DNA from 2 places in the Mixta intestinalis genome. Region 2 is predicted to be linked to the other one. Evidence: predicted binding sites of a transcription regulator. Region 2 holds the regulator's gene; the other holds the start of a gene.

Region 1 (8,093 bases), on a different replicon from region 2:
TGGGAATCACTTGTCGCTGAGTATCTGCCGGGAATGAAGCCCTCTGAAGTCCTGAGAAAAAAAATCATTGATCGTGTTGCCAGTGATTATGACTTTATTTTCATTGATACCGGACCACATCTCGATCCTTTCCTGCTGAACGGACTGGCTGCCAGTGATCTTCTGCTGACTCCCACTCCGCCAGCGCAGGTTGATTTCCATTCAACACTGAAATACCTGACCCGTTTGCCTGAAATGCTGGAACGTCTGGAAGAGGAAGGCATTGAACCGCAATTGAAGGCTAATATTGGATTTATGTCAAAAATGACTGGTAAACGCGATCATGAGACATCACACAGCCTGGCGCGGGAAGTTTACGCCAGCAGCATTCTTGACTCGTCTCTGCCTCGTCTGGATGGTTTTGAACGCTGTGGTGAATCATTTGACACTATCATTAGCGCTAACCCGATGTCCTATCCAGGCAGCGCTGAAGCTCTCAAGAAAGCGCGTACTGAAGCCGAGCGTTTCACTAAAGCCGTTTTCGATCGTATTGAATTCATCAGGGGAACGGCAGAATGAAAAAGGTTTTAGCCCGTGGCCGAACGCTGGGAAACAGCAGTTCTGAATTTGCGCGCATGCTTGAAAGCGACGGAAGCTACAAAACGTTTACGCTGAAATCAGGCAGGCAGGCGAAATTTGTCAGTACCGTGATCTTAAGCGGTGATATTGAGCGCCAGACCTACGTTGATCCCACAGTGAACGGGCGTGATCAGACTATGTTGACGCCTGAATCTGTCAGCGACATCAGTCGTACAATCAAACTTCAGCAGTTTTTCCCGGCTATTGGCCGTGAGATAAATGGCCGAATCGAAATACTCGATGGAACCCGTCGTCGGGCTGCCTGCATTTTTAATCAGGTTAAATTTGAAGTTCTCGTTACGAAAGATGACATAGATCTGGCCGACGCACGTCAGCTGGCCAAGGACATTCAGACGGCCCGGGAACACAGTCTGCGTGAGCTCGGAAAACGCTTCGAAGTGATGTACGGTAACGGCATGACAAAAGAGGAAATCGCGCAGGCAGAAAATATTTCTCCGGCCAAAGTAACCCGTGCGTTTCAGGCTGCCTCGGTTCCTGATGAAATGATTGCCGTTTTCCCGGTAATCAACGATATTTCCCTGGCAGACTATCAGTTTCTGCTTCAACTGTCAGAGGACTCAAAGAAAAAGCAGGTGCCGGTGGTCGATCTGATGACCAAAGTTCGCCAGCGACTCAGCGAACTGCCTGAACATATGCAAGTCGATAAGGCTAAAATTTTGGCTATATTCCGGACAGAGTGTAAGGGACTCAAAGCTCCGCCTGCTAAAACAGTGGAAACTGAAAAGCTGGGCGCTTTCTCTGGCCATAACCAGTTTGCCCGTAAGAAAACGAATTCCCAGAAACGGCTCGTCATTTATGAGTTTTCCCGTTTGCCTGCTGAGATACAGGCTGAAATCGATGAAGCGATCAAAAAAATAGTCGAAAAGACGTCCCTCTGAAGCTGTGCCGGAAACATAAAAGGATGCCATTGGACATCCTTTTCACTTAAAAATTACCAGGCCAATTTCACATGTAATTCATTGAATAAGGCGGTTATTTTTCTTTTCTTTCATACTGAAATTACCACGATTAACGTACCTCATCAGCGCTTTTACGCCTGGTTACCGGTTGTCCTGCAGCCGTGTTTTAATACGGCTCCACAGGAAAGTAATTTTTACCGCTTATGACGGAACGTGAAATTGCTTACGTCTGATTACCACAGCCCTTTACTCAGTTTTATCCTTTGCCTTAATCTGCATAACCGTGCTGTTTGAAGGCTAGCAAATGCAGGCTGAAAGGTATCTGAATATCTACAAATCACACGTTATTCAATGCGGGGTTGTCCGCTGTTCCTGAAGACGTCGCGCAGCACCTGATGCGTTTATATATTTCTGAGCTGAAACTTTTCATGCTTAAGTGAACAGGACTGACGCTGTTATCAGCCTCATCAGCTTTATTCTCAGCAATCAATTCTGCTCATCTGAAGGTATGGTCAGAGCATGCTTTTTAAGTAGATCTTCGATTGCCTCGTCTAACAAACGGCTCTTGGGAATGCGGCTTTTACGCGACAACTCATCGAACAGAGGTACAAGTCTATTATCCAGTGATGAAGTAAAACGTTTACGATTTTTCAGATATGGCTCAGCCATAGGTTGCCTGTCCTGTTACTGTCAAACCGTTAGTGTATGGCGCACAAAAATAGAATAAAGTGGTTGCACATAGGCACTATATAATGATTATATGATGCTTGGTTATTCGTCCAAACCAGGGAAATTAAAGCCGCCATCAAGAGCGGCTTCTTTGCCTGTCAAATCATCCTCAAATTCATCCCTGTTGATGTGTCACATCATTTAAGATAAGTTCTGGTTATAATCGTAAAATAGGGTGGTTCATGGAAGATTCAGATACTCTTAAGTCCGTAATGCGCCTGTCTGGTATTCAGAAGGACATATTATTTGTTTTATACGGATTCAGTGAACATCAGGCGGGTCCAGTGCCTGCGATATGGCTTCTGGATATCCTCAACAAAAATCGCCAGCAGGTAGTGGCCGATACAAATTTTCGTCGTTCATGCCATACGCTGGTTAAGCACGGATTACTCTGTAAGTTCCGCAATCAAAAGTCGCTCCATCTCGCGTTCAGCCTGACACCTTTGGGCCTGATAACTGCAGGAAAAATATATAAGGAACGGATGAGCACGATTCAGGAAGAGGGGTGAGCCTGAATCCGGAAGGAGGCATCAGCTTGCCTGATGGCTTATTCCGGATTGGACAAGTCCGGCACGGGCCGGACGCGTCAGCTGTCAGGAAGAGGGCATGGTAACAATAACTAACCACACCGATAAACATTACCAATGATCAGTTTTAATGAGCATTTAAAACTTTTAGCGAGCGCTATGAACTTAACCAGGCGGGATATCGCAGAGATCGTTGAGTTGGGAGGCGTGAGTGTTTCTAAAAGCCGTGCAGATATGTGGATGAGAAACCCTGCTTCAACAAAGATTAATGTAAGGGGCACTCGATCGTCACTTTACAGGGAGATGACGGAAGAAGAATTCACTGCGTTTTGTGCAGGACTAAAGCCCTGGCTGAATGAGCTCCGCTAATTCACCATTCCACTAAGGACACCGGTCATGGCAGTTAGTCATATAATATTGCCGGACGATACGGTGCAGAACATTTTCAAATAAAGGAAAAAGTACGTATGTCCAGCATATATATCGTAGGTGATGGCTTTCAATAATACAATATGACAAAAGCTGCATATCCTGTTATGCCTGTAAATTTAATAATCCAAATGGTAAGGATAAATCATGGTCAGCATAAAGATGTGATTTTTTTGAAAATCTTTTAAAATCATTGGCTTACATTGATTTAATATGATACATCACAAGAGCCAAATTACTTTAAGGCAACATAATACATACGATTTTATATAGCTTAGAAAGCTATATAAAAAGAATTTGAAAGATAGCAGTACCGAATTTTAGTAATCCATGTATTTTTTAAAAAAACCGTGATTATTAGTGTGTTAAACCAATTCGGTACGAATTTTAAATTTACTGAAAATACATCAATCCCCCGTCGCTCGACATATCCCATACAGATGTGGGAAAGACATCAACATCAGGAGCGGGACACATGCCTGGCCGATGTGGGAAACACATCAACATCAGCACCGGGACACATGCCTGCCAGATGTGGGAAACACATCAACATCAGGAGCGGGCACATGTCTGTCAGATGTGGGAAATACGTCAACTTTACGAGTTGAACACAATTCTCACGGGTATGGGAAACACATCAACTTTTCAGGCTGGATTCAGTTAACCCGGGTATGGGAAACACATCAACATCATGTCGAGGCCGGTATAAGTACCTTCCACAGAAGCGCGGCCCCGGCTGTTGGTCAGGTGGCCGGGCTTTTTGTTCGGCTGCGTGATGATATTTCTGTCCAACCATGTGGGAAACAGGTCAAGTCTGAAACCGGCTGTGTGGGAAACAGGTCAAGTTCGGGCAAACTGCAGAGCCAGGGAAGCGCCATATCAGGTCAGGTTGATGTTCTAATATGGGAAAAAGGTCAACTTAATGGAGCACTGTGCACAGGGCTGTTATTTTCCAAGAGGCTTGTCCATGACAGAAAAAAGAATTCTCCCGTCTTCCTCAATCCGGTAACTTACCTTAAGAGGTGTTTTTTCGTTGATCTTCTTGATGGCGGGCTCCAGAAATGTGCGCTTCATTTCAGCCTTGTTATGACGCTGTGACGCTGGCAGAACAAAGCGTTCACAGAGCCAGTCATGAGAGGTAATCCATGTGCCGGTGCTGCGAAACTGGCACAGGCTTTCGTATAAACGTATAACCCGCACACTGTTAAGCTGGCCACAATCGTACAGAGAATAGGTAGTGAACTGAGATGAAAGTCCGACAAGGAAAGGCATCACCTTATAGTTGAATTCGATCTGCCAGACCCCGCGCCCCTTTTTCAGACCCGCCTCCGAAAGCCACGGTCGCTCAATCTGCTCAAATTCCCCTTCACGCGGATAAAAAACCACTACCGACTGACCAAGTGCTTTGACGCCAGCCCGGACATCCCTGCTGGCTACCGCAGTAGCAACGTTGAAATATTTTACGTAGTCCGAGACGCTGACATTAAACAGTGGCAGGACGTCATCGTCCATATCTTCAACATTGTCACGAAAATAGGCCTGCAGCAGGCACAGCCAGAGTACACGTTTTGCCTGAAGGGGCAGGTAATACGCAGCCTCAGTTAATTCGTTCGACTGTTTAATGTTCGCTTTTTTCTTATACGTGCGTAAAACAGTTGATGGAATTCCCTTCATTTCCGTTCCGGTACCTGTGGGCAGAAAAATATTCGCCCATAATGGCAGACTGACTGTAAAAATCAACGGAAAGTCGGGTTTATCCACAGGTGGATAAACTGCCCACGAAGTTGATGTCTTTCCCATATCAACTTGACGTATTACCCATAAGAAGTGATCGGATTCCCACAATGAGTTGATTATTTTCCCACATTGAATGAACCTGTTTCCCATAATGACCCGGCTGAAAAGCACGCCACATGCGGGCTGGCACAGGCTTAAAAGGATAAAAAGCTAAAAAGAAAGTAAAAAGGTATTAAAAAATGGAAGGGGGATAAGTGGACAAACCGGACTCTGCAAATGACTACCGCCCTCGCTTCGCTCGGTTGGTCAACGGCGGCACCGGCCTCAGAACAAGTTCTGAGACCTCCCGCCGTTCTCTCTTCACAGACGTGCTACAGGTAACTCGTCCCACCGGGTTGTGTAACCTGGAGAAAGCAGCTGGCGTTTCATCTGCCACTCAGGAGAAATACCCTGTCCTGCAAACCATACCGAACCACGTCCGTTCAGATTGATTGCATCGATAACCGACATCAGCTGTGCACTGTTTGCCTGCGGCTGATAGTCATCAAACAACTGCAACTGAGCGGCAGGATCAGTTATGAAGTCGCCCAGCATAACGCCCGCTTTCGCATAACGGTATCCGGGACGCCAGATACGATCGAGGCTCCTGGCCGCAGCGCCAATAATATCGCGTGTGTCCTGTGACGCCAGGACCAGACGCTCGCTGGCGACATTTGCATAGAACGGATCATCACCAAATGATGCAGTTTTAATAAAAACGGCAATATTTAGACAATACTGCCTTTCAGAGCGCAGTTTTTCAGCAGCTCTTTCAGCGAAACGACAAACAGCCTGCCTGACTGACTCATATGACTCCGTTCTGGTACCGAATGAACGACTGCAAACGATCTGCTGTTTTGGAACTGGCGCATCAGCCAGACTGATACATGATTCTCCCCGCAGTTCCCTGACCGTTCGCTCAAGAACAACGCCGAAATGTTTACGTATAAACCGGGTATCAGCGCCTGAAAGCTCGAGAGCAGTTGATATGCCCATCCGGGCCAGTTTCTTACTGATCCGCTGACCACAGCCCCAGATCTCTTCCACCGGCTGCAGGGAGAGTAATTTTTCAGTCCGGCGCGGGTTTCCGGGTTCAAGCGCCAGAATGCCATTAAACTGGGGCCAACGTTTTGTCGCCCACTGGGCGGATTTTGCCAGCGTTTTGGTTGGTCCCATTCCAACTCCAACCGTCAGGCCTGTATGGCTCTTTACGGTATGACGTACCTGGCGACCAAAATCTTCACAGGGTAAACAGTTACTGATGCCACCGACGTCCAGAAAACATTCGTCAATGCTGTAAATTTCGGTTCGTGGTGCGAGCGACTCCAGTATCTGCATCACCCGGCACGACATGCTGGCATATAACGCATAGTTGCTCGAGAAACAGTGAATTTTTTCAGGAAAGGATTTTGCGCGCAGCTGAAACCAGGGTTCGCCCATTTTTACACCGAGGCGTCTGGCCAGCGCGCTCCGGGCAATTACGCAGCCGTCATTGTTACTGAGCACCACAATGGCCTTGTCCCGGAGATCGGGACGAAACACCTGTTCACATGAGGCATAGAAGCTGTTTACGTCCGCAAGTGCAAACATGGCTATTTACGTGTCGAATGGATGAAATGCGTGACCACACCAAAAATCTCAAGCGTATCTGGTTCCGGATAGATGGGACTGTATGCCGGATTCATCGGAAACAATGCTATACGTGGCCGCAAATGCAACGTCTTGACAGTAAACTCGCCATTCAAAGCGGCAATAACAATATCCCTGTGCTGTGGTGTTAAAGCCCTGTCTACCACCAGTAAATCACCATCGCTGAGCCCCGCATCCGTCATGCTGTCACCGGCAGCACGTAAGAAATAGGTGCTGGTTGGATGACGTATGCAGTAACTGTTTAAATCCAGCTCCGCCTCAACATAGTCCTGTGCAGGTGAAGGAAAACCTGCCGGGACCCTGCTTGCAAAAAGTGGTAAAGGTAAAACAGAAGGGCTGGAGATAAAAGTACACATCATCCGTCTGTTCATAACTGCGACTCACATTATACTGTTGTTTTGTACAGTATAATGACTACGATAATTATATCAAATAGTGCCGTTTCGTTTGTTTAACCGGCAAGCGGGTCAGACAGGTCTGTCTGAGTTCAGTCTTCATTCTTCCCATAGTTTTCCCAAATTTTTCCCTCATATGGTTCTGATATGTGTATTGAATGAGAAATTGTTTTGATATATCATCCATTTGTCTCTAATTTTTCCCATAAACGTACAAAATCCGGGAAGGAACACCTTATGGATAATCTGAAGATTTTTATTGATGACGGCTCCACCAACATCAAGATGATGTGGAGAGATGAGGAAGACGTTAAGCAACATATCAGCCCTAACAGTTTTAAACGAGAATGGTCCGTCGCCTTCAGCGGTCAACCTGTTTATAACTACACATTTAATGGTGAAAACTATTCTTTTGATCCCATCGCTGCCGATGCGGTAACCACAACAAATATTGCGTGGCAATACAGCGATGTTAATGTGGTGGCGATTCACCATGCTCTGCTTGGTACCGGTATGGCACCGACAGATGTGGATATTACAGTTACACTGCCCCTTACCGAATTTTATGACCGTAATAATCAACCTGATAACTCTAATATTGAACGCAAAAAGAAAAGCCTCATGCGCGAAATATTATTGAACGGTGGGAAGACATTCCGTATTTGCAGCGTTTCTGTCATGCCGGAATCCATACCAGCCGGGTATGACGTTCTGCGGCACCTTGACCCACTGGAATCCCTGCTCATTATCGATTTAGGTGGTACAACACTGGATATTTCGCAGGTCCGGGGAAAAATGTCCGGAATAACACGGATATATGGAGATGCCACTATTGGCGTTTCATTGATGACGTCAGCGGTACGGGATGCGCTTCGCGCTGCAAGAACACAGGGAAGTAGTTATCTTGCCGATGATATTATTATCCACAGAAATGATGATAATTACCTCCGCAGTCGAATTAATGATACCAGCCGAATTGATTTGGTTAAAGAAACGATTGCTGAAACAGAACAGCGTCTGGTCCAGCGTGTACTGAATGCCATAGACTC
Region 2 (8,093 bases):
GGTTGCCTGTCACCAGTAAAATCACCGGTGCACGCGCATACTGCACGCCCAGCAGCCAGCCGAGAATCACCAGGTTTGCTAACGTGGCAGGCGCACTGAGCCAGCGCACCTGAATAAAACGCTGTGCCTGTTCAAGCACTTCCGGGCTACCGCCGACTACCTGTGCCGCCAGACTACTGAGCGGGTAACGCAACAAGATAAATAATCCGCCAGCCACCAGCGCCATCAGCAATGGTTGCACCAGCGCGCGCGCCATCCCGGCTTTATCGTCGGCACCAAAAGCCTGCGCCGTCAGACCGGTAGTGCTCATACGTAGAAACAGCAGCAGCATAAACAGAAAGCTGGTCGCCGTAGCGCCAACGGCTACGCCACCCAGATAAACCGGGCTGTCCAGATGCCCAATAACGGCGGTATCAACCAGGCCCAGTAGCGGAACGGTAATGTTGGAGAGGATCATCGGCAGCGCCAGCCGCCAAAGTTGTTTATCAGTTGCTGAAAAGAGTTGCATGACCATCCGTGATAACAATATGGCGACAGGCCACAGCGGTTATCGCCGGAGAAAAAGAGAGGAAGCGAAACGGGGTGGCGACCACAGCCGCCACCGCAGCATCAGAGCCAGTCGCCGTTACGAATAACGCCAACGGCGAGTCCTTCAATCGTCAGCGTCTGCTGTTGCAAATCGACCACGATCGGTTGGAAATCGCTGTTTTCTGGCAGTAGCTGTACTGTGTTGCCCTGTTTTTTCAGGCGTTTTACCGTGACTTCATCATCAATACGCGCTACCACTACCTGCCCGTTACGCACATCCTGCGTTTTATGAACCGCCAGCAGGTCACCATCAACGATACCGATATCTTTCATCGACATGCCGCTTACGCGCAGCAGAAAATCTGCATGGGGCTTAAACAGATTAGGATCGACCTGAAAGCGGCTTTCAATGTGTTCCTGCGCCAGCAGCGGCTCACCGGCGGCGACACGACCGATCAGCGGCAGGCCGTTTTCTTCTTCCGCCATGAGGCGAATACCACGCGACGCACCGGAGACCATCTCAATTACGCCTTTACGCGCCAGCGCTTTCAGGTGTTCTTCAGCAGCGTTAGGGGAGCGGAAGCCCAGCTGAGAGGCAATTTCCGCACGTGTAGGCGGCATCCCCGTCTGGTTAATGTGATCGCGAATCAGGTCATAAACCTGCTGCTGCCGAGCCGTTAAGGTTTTCATCCCGCCCCCTGGTTGTTTATACAGTCGCTGTGAGTATATACAGGTATTGGCGGAATGGAAACCAATTGCCGCGTAAAAAACGACACTTTGTCTATTACGGAAGCGCTATCGCAAATATGACCAGAGCAAGGTTACCCAGACAAAAAGCGCCAGTATGATGCTGATCAGAACGGCGGCGGATCCCATATCCTTCGCCCGTCCAGCCAGCGGATGGAATTCGTTGCCGATACGGTCAACGACCGCTTCGATAGCGCTGTTAAGGATTTCAACAATGATGATAAGCACCACCGAACCGATCAGCATGACTCGCGTCATGGCATCGATATCCAGCCAACAGGCAATAATAATGGCCACCAGCGCCAGCACCGCTTCCTGACGGAACGCCGCCTCATGTTGCCATGCCGCGCGCAAGCCTTTCCAGGAATAGCCCGCCGCTTTGATGATGCGTACCAGGCCCGTTACGTTATTTGCCATCTTCAGGGAACCCTTTGCCATGTTTAACGTCAATGTCAGGGTGGAGCACTAAATGCAACACCACAGATCTTCAATGCGCTTTCTGGTATGCTTGCCGCGCTTTGCTAACAAGAGGCTTCATGTTGTCTATGTCAGGTTGGCGTAAACTTTATTATAAGTTACTGAATTTACCACTTACATTTTTAGTTAAAAGTAAGGCGATACCGGGCGATCCGGTCACCGAACTGGGTCTGGATACATCACGCCCCATTATGTATGTGCTGCCTTACGATTCAAAGGCCGATTTGCTGGCGCTGCGCACCCAGTGCCGCCTGCATGATCTGCCCGATCCGCTTGAGCCGCTGGAGATCGATGGTACGCTGCTGCCGCGTTATGTTTTTATTCATGACGGCCCGCGCGTATTCCCCTATTTCGTGCCGAATCAGGAATCGGTGAAGCTGTTTCACGATTATCTCGATCTGCACCGTAATAATCCCGATTTAGACGTACAGATGGTGCCGGTTTCGGTGATGTTTGGCCGTGCGCCGGGACGCGAGGTACAGGGCGAACAGACACCTTATCTGCGCGAACTGAACGGGGTGCAAAAATTTTTCGCCGTGCTGTGGCTGGGGCGTGACAGTTTTGTTCGCTTTTCAGCGATGGTTTCGCTACGCCGAATGGCGACGGAACACGGTACCGATAAAACTATCGCGCAAAAACTGGCGCGTGTGGCGCGCATCCATTTCGCCCGTCAACGGCTGGCTGCCGTAGGGCCACGTCTGCCGGTACGCCACGATCTGTTTAACAAGCTGTTGCAATCACCAGCTATCGCTAAAGCGGTAGAAGATGAGGCGCGCAGTAAGAAAATTTCGCAGGAAAAAGCGCAGCAAAATGCCGTCGAGCTGATGGAAGAAATTGCTGCCAACTTCTCCTATGAAATGATCCGCCTTACCGATCGCGTTATCGGCTGGACGTGGAGCAAAATTTATCAGGGCATCAACGTTAGCGGCGGCGAACGAGTGCGTCAGCTGGCGCTGGACGGACATGGGCTGGTTTACGTACCTTGTCACCGCAGCCATATGGATTATCTGCTGCTTTCCTATGTGCTCTATCATCAGGGCCTGGTGCCGCCGCATATCGCCGCCGGTATTAACCTTAACTTCTGGCCCGCCGGTCCGATTTTCCGCCGCCTGGGTGCATTCTTTATCCGTCGCACCTTTAAAGGCAACAAACTCTACTCCACGGTGTTCCGTGAATATCTGGGCGAACTGTTCAGCCGCGGTTATTCCGTAGAGTATTTTGTTGAGGGCGGGCGCTCGCGTACCGGACGCCTGCTCGATCCGAAAACCGGCACGCTGGCAATGACGATACAGGCGATGCTGCGTGGCGGTAATCGCCCGATTACCGTGGTGCCGGTCTATATCGGTTACGAGCACGTAATGGAAGTGGGTACTTACGCCAAAGAGCTGCGCGGCGCGGCGAAAGAGAAAGAGAGCTTTATGCAGATGGTGCGTGGCCTCAGTAAGCTGCGCAACCTGGGGCAGGGCTACGTTAACTTCGGCGAACCGCTGCCGCTGGTGAGCTACCTTAACAAACAGGTACCGGAGTGGCGTGACTCTATCGATCCCATTGTGGCTCAGCGCCCGCAGTGGCTGACGCCGGCAGTTAACGATATCGCTCAGCAGGTTATGGTGCGTATTAATAACGCCGGTGCCGTCAACGCGATGAACCTGTGCGTAACTGCCCTGCTCGCTTCACGTCAGCGTTCGCTAACCCGCGAACAGCTGCTGGAACAGTTAGAATGCTATCTTGAGCTGCTGCGCAACGTGCCCTATTCGCCGGATGCTACCGTGCCGGATATGACGCCAGAAGCGCTGCTGAAACATGCGCTAAGCATGAACAAGTTTGAGACCGAGCAGGACAATATCGGCGATATCATTATTCTGCCGCGTGAGCAGGCTGTGTTGATGACGTATTACCGCAATAACGTACATCATATGCTGGTCATGCCGTCGCTGATCGCCGCGATTGTGCAGCAGCGCCGCGAGATTGATACCGCAGAGCTGCTACGTCAGGTAGAAGTGATCTATCCGCTGCTGAAAAGCGAACTGTTCCTGCGCTGGGATCAAGCGCAGCTGCCGCAGCTGCTTCAGTCTCTGGTAGCGGAGCTGGCACGCCAGCAGCTTATTACGGTTGAGGGCGAAACGATGCGCCTGAATGCCACTCGCTTTCGGACGCTACAGCTGTTGGCTGCCGGGATGCGTGAAACGCTACAGCGCTATGCCATCACTTTCTCTATCCTGAGCGCCAACCCAGAAATTAATCGCGGTTCGCTGGAGAAAGAGAGCCGTACCCTGGCCCAGCGCCTGTCGGTACTGCACGGTATCAACGCACCAGAGTTCTTTGATAAAGCGGTCTTCTCGACGCTGGTGCTGACGCTGCGTGATGAAGGCTATATCAGCGATACCGGCGATGCGGCGCTGGACAAAACGCAGAGCACCTCTCGCCTGCTGTCAGAGTTGATTACCAGTGACGTGCGACAAACCATTGAAAATGCAGTCGCGCACAGCTGAGTTAAGCTGGCGCATAAAACAAAACGGGCGCCCTGGAGCGCCCGTTTTATTATTCTGTTTATCTTACTACTGGCTGAAAGGCGGCATGTTCAGCGCAACGCCAACAAACACCACCAGCCCAACATAGTTGTTATTCAAAAAGGCCTGGAAACAGCGCTCACGCTGACGATCGGCGATTAATTTTTGTTGATGCACAAAGAGCGCACCGGCAACCAGTAGCGACCAGTAAAAAGCGCCATCCAGCGCCATACGCAATCCTACCCATATCAACAGCAGCAGCGTCGCCAGCTGCAATAATCCAATAATCAGCTTATCGAAGCGCCCGAACAGGATCGCCGTTGATTTGACACCAATTTTTAAATCGTCATCCCGATCCACCATGGCGTACTGCGTATCGTAAGCCACCGTCCAGCAAATATTGGCGAAAAACAGCAGCCAGCAGTTAAGCGGCACGCTACCGCTGACCGCTGCCCAGCCCATAGGTATCGCCCAGCCGAAAGCTGCGCCCAGCACCACCTGCGGCAAATGAGTGTAGCGCTTCATAAAAGGGTAAATCCACGCCAGCACCAGCCCGGCAAACGACAGCCAGATGGTTAATGCATTCATCGTCAGCACCAGCGCAAAGGAGATCAGCACCAGGGCGACAAACAGCACTTTCGCCTCTTTTTCCGTGACCGCGCCACTGGCCAGCGGACGCATCTGGGTACGCTTTACATGTCCGTCGATTTTCCGATCGGCGAAGTCATTTACCACACAACCCGCCGCGCGCATAAAAAAGACGCCGAGCACAAACACCAACAGCACTTGTAACGATGGCACTGCCTCACCTGCCAGCCACAGCGCCCACAGTGTTGGCCACAATAGCAGCAGCGAGCCGATAGGTTTATCAATACGCATCAGGCGGCTGTACGCCTGTAGCTTTGTCAGCGTCACTCCTTTCTCGAGATTAGTCACGCGTTTCTCCAGACAGACTTTGATAAAGCGGCGAAGCGGGCAAAAAAAGTTCGGTCAACAGCAGCGGCTTGCCTGACAAACGCAGGCGGGATCGACGTCCCCACTGCGCTGCAACGATACCAGGATCGATAAAGTCCCGCGTCAGCGTTGAGGAAGAAAAAAGATAACGACCCAGCGGGCAGTTACCCAGCTGGCTAAGCTTCATTTCCGGTCCGTTCAGCGTTGATTCCGGCACTACCGTGCGGCCAACCAGCCAGGGCACACCATCGCCAAAAAGGATTACCTCGCGCAGCCAGTAGCGCGACTCTCGCGACAGAAACGGCAGCTCTGCGGCTATCGCCTCGGCGGTGACAAAACCCTCATATTGTGGCTCAACGGTAACTTGCCGACAGTGGCGTTCAAAGCGCTTCGTCATTGAATCCTCTTCCAATAGCCAGTCAAGCAGTGCGGCAGAGAGAAGCGGTGACGAAGCGGGAAGCCATTCGATGGCGCGCAACAGGGAAAGCGCGTTATCTGACATACGGCATCTCCGGTAAGAAATCAGGTGCCATAGTGTAGCGCAGAGACAGGCACAGAACACCCGGCGAGAAGGAAAAAGCGTTCGGGATGACCACGAAAAAGGGTGCGCCAGCGGCGCACCAATCGTCCAGCAAGATCAGCAATATGGGGATCTGTTATCCCTTGCCTTTCACACTGCTGATAAAGGTTGCGCGTGCCGATGAGGAGCCGAGACGCTCCGCCTCATTCATCAGCTTCAGCGCCTTATCGATATCCCCTGCTTTCACCGCTTTGCGGATACCGTCGTTAAAATATTTTTCTGTGTCGTTCAGCATCGGCTCCGCTTTGGCAGCAGGCGCTGGTGCGGGAAGCGGTGCCGCTGATGGCGCTAACGGTTGGCTCACCGCCGCATTGTTGCTGCCAACCACAACCGGTTTGGCGCTATCGGAACCGAACAGCTTGCCAATCATGATATTGCCGCTGTTCTGCTCGCTTTTCACTTTCAGCGACAGAGTGCCGCTGCTGACATGACGCACGATCGGATCGGGCACGTCAGGGATCGCATTGCTGGCCCCTTCCGCGTAGAGCTTCGCCGGATTGATCATGGTAGAGGTCTGCGCCAGGTCACGCGTGGTGGTGTAGATCAACAGATAGATCTGTTTTTGCCCCAGCACCGGCGTCAGTTTCATGGTGCCTTCCAGCCGGTTAGTGGCGATGATGCCGGGCTTTTGATAGGTAAAATAGCTGCTGGGAAAGAAAGCGGCAGGTTGAAGCTGGCTGTCCAGCACCAGCACATTAGGCGCATAGACTTGCTGATCTTTCATGATGCTGGCTAAGGTCACTTCCAGCGAGCCCTGATCGGCAGGCAGCGTCACGGCAGCCACCGGCCCGCTTATGTCACCTTCGTTCAGCGTGGCCGACGCGGCATCCAGCATAATATCCTGACTCACCGGTGGCGTCAGCGGCAGCCAGGAAAGACGTTGCAGTTTATCAGGCGATACGCTTGGTGCGGTCGCCACATTTTGTGGATTAACGCTGGGGCTGGCGGCGAAGCCAGGCAGCACGGTAAAGCTCAGAGCCGGAAACAGGCAGAGCGCGAGCAGATGTTTTTTCATTTTTTTATCCTCAGGAGAAACCCGCCGCTCTCAGGCAATAGAACGGCGGGCTAAGGCAGATCGCAGAGCTAACTACGCTCCTTTAGCTTGTTTTGTTACCACCAGGCTTCCATCTGAATACCGAAGGAGAACTCATCGCTATCGCCACGGCTGAAAGTGCGGGAGCTGGTGTCGCTGAAAGCGGTGTTGTTAGCGACGTTAGCAACGTAGTTATCGCTGCTGGTGTCGTTAGAGGAGTAGCCCCACTTCTCATCCCACTTGGCGTAGGTAGCGAAAACGCGGATAGCCGGACGTGACCAGATGCTGTTGCCCGCCTGCCACTGCTGCGCCAGGGTAACTTTATACTGACTGTTACGATCGCCGGTGCGTTGCGACTTGATATTGTCGTAACCCGCTTCCAGCAGGGTGCTCATGATCGGCGTCCATTTGTACATCGGGCGCACGCCTACGGTGTACCAGGTGGTGCCGTTGTTGTTATCGCGATCTACATCCTGGTACATGCCGACATACATCAGGCTCCAGGTGTCGTTGAAATCGATAGCGCCGTGATCAATCACGCGGATCATTGAGCCGTTGTTGTTCTCGGCGGTGCCGGGACGACCGTTGCGGTTTTGCGTCATGGCATCGGTAGCATACTGCACGACAAATTTGTTCAGGCTGGTGCCGTAGAAAGTCTGGGTATGTTCCAGCGTCGCCATCCAGCCATCGTCAGAGGCATCGCTTTCATTCGGGCTATAGCCGTCAGTATCGTTGGCGCTGCCGTAATCAAAGCCCACCTCCAGCGAACCGCCAGGGTTAACCTGCATACCGCCGAGGCGCACATCGAAGATATCGTTAGCACGGTCTTTGGCTTCGCCACGCGTGTTGCCAACGGTAAACGCAGAGGAGCCGCCCGATTCGCTGCTGCGGGTAGCGGCCAGCGAGAGTTTACCAAAGCCGAGATCGATATCTTCAATACCGCCGCCAGGACCGGAGATATCCCAGTAGTAGAAGTCGATCATATGCACGTCGTGGCGTTTGTAGTAACGCTTACCGGCCCAGATATTGGCACCCGGCAGCGCATCAAACAGGTTTTTACCCACCACGTTCATCTGACGTACCGCAGGCGAATCTTCTTCATAATCGTTCTGCTGCGAAACGCTGTAACCGATCATGCTATCAACGTAGAAACTTTTTTCGCCTTCTTTCCATACTTCCTGGCCCAGCTCGATTTCCGCATAGGTTTCGCATTCGTTGCCGAGACGATATTTAGAACTGGCGCCGGTTGCCTGGAAGCACTGCT

What was found. Region 2 encodes LexA, which represses DNA repair genes until DNA is damaged. Its sites were predicted from a motif close to TNCTGTATGTACATACAGNA; they were not measured.
Region 1: the regulator LexA is predicted to act here: its motif matches at 7,038-7,057, upstream of umuD (translesion error-prone DNA polymerase V autoproteolytic subunit).

Annotation. Positions count from the first base shown of each region.
Region 1 covers NZ_CP028272.1:63,375-71,467, reverse strand. The annotation lists gene C7M51_RS22115 (AAA family ATPase) at 1-558, shown strand, start outside; gene C7M51_RS22110 (ParB/RepB/Spo0J family partition protein) at 555-1,517, shown strand; gene C7M51_RS22105 (ribbon-helix-helix domain-containing protein) at 2,025-2,207, opposite strand; gene C7M51_RS22100 (chromosome segregation protein ParM) at 2,450-2,776, shown strand; gene C7M51_RS22090 (replication initiation protein) at 4,169-5,023, opposite strand; gene umuC (translesion error-prone DNA polymerase V subunit UmuC) at 5,321-6,589, opposite strand; gene umuD (translesion error-prone DNA polymerase V autoproteolytic subunit) at 6,592-7,005, opposite strand; gene C7M51_RS22075 (plasmid segregation protein ParM) at 7,291-8,093, shown strand, end outside.
Region 2 covers NZ_CP028271.1:3,341,510-3,349,602, forward strand. The annotation lists gene dinF (MATE family efflux transporter DinF) at 1-508, opposite strand, end outside; gene lexA (transcriptional repressor LexA) at 610-1,218, opposite strand; gene C7M51_RS15460 (diacylglycerol kinase) at 1,324-1,692, opposite strand; gene plsB (glycerol-3-phosphate 1-O-acyltransferase PlsB) at 1,821-4,244, shown strand; gene ubiA (4-hydroxybenzoate octaprenyltransferase) at 4,311-5,171, opposite strand; gene ubiC (chorismate lyase) at 5,191-5,718, opposite strand; gene malM (maltose operon protein MalM) at 5,873-6,811, opposite strand; gene C7M51_RS15485 (maltoporin) at 6,907-8,093, opposite strand, start outside.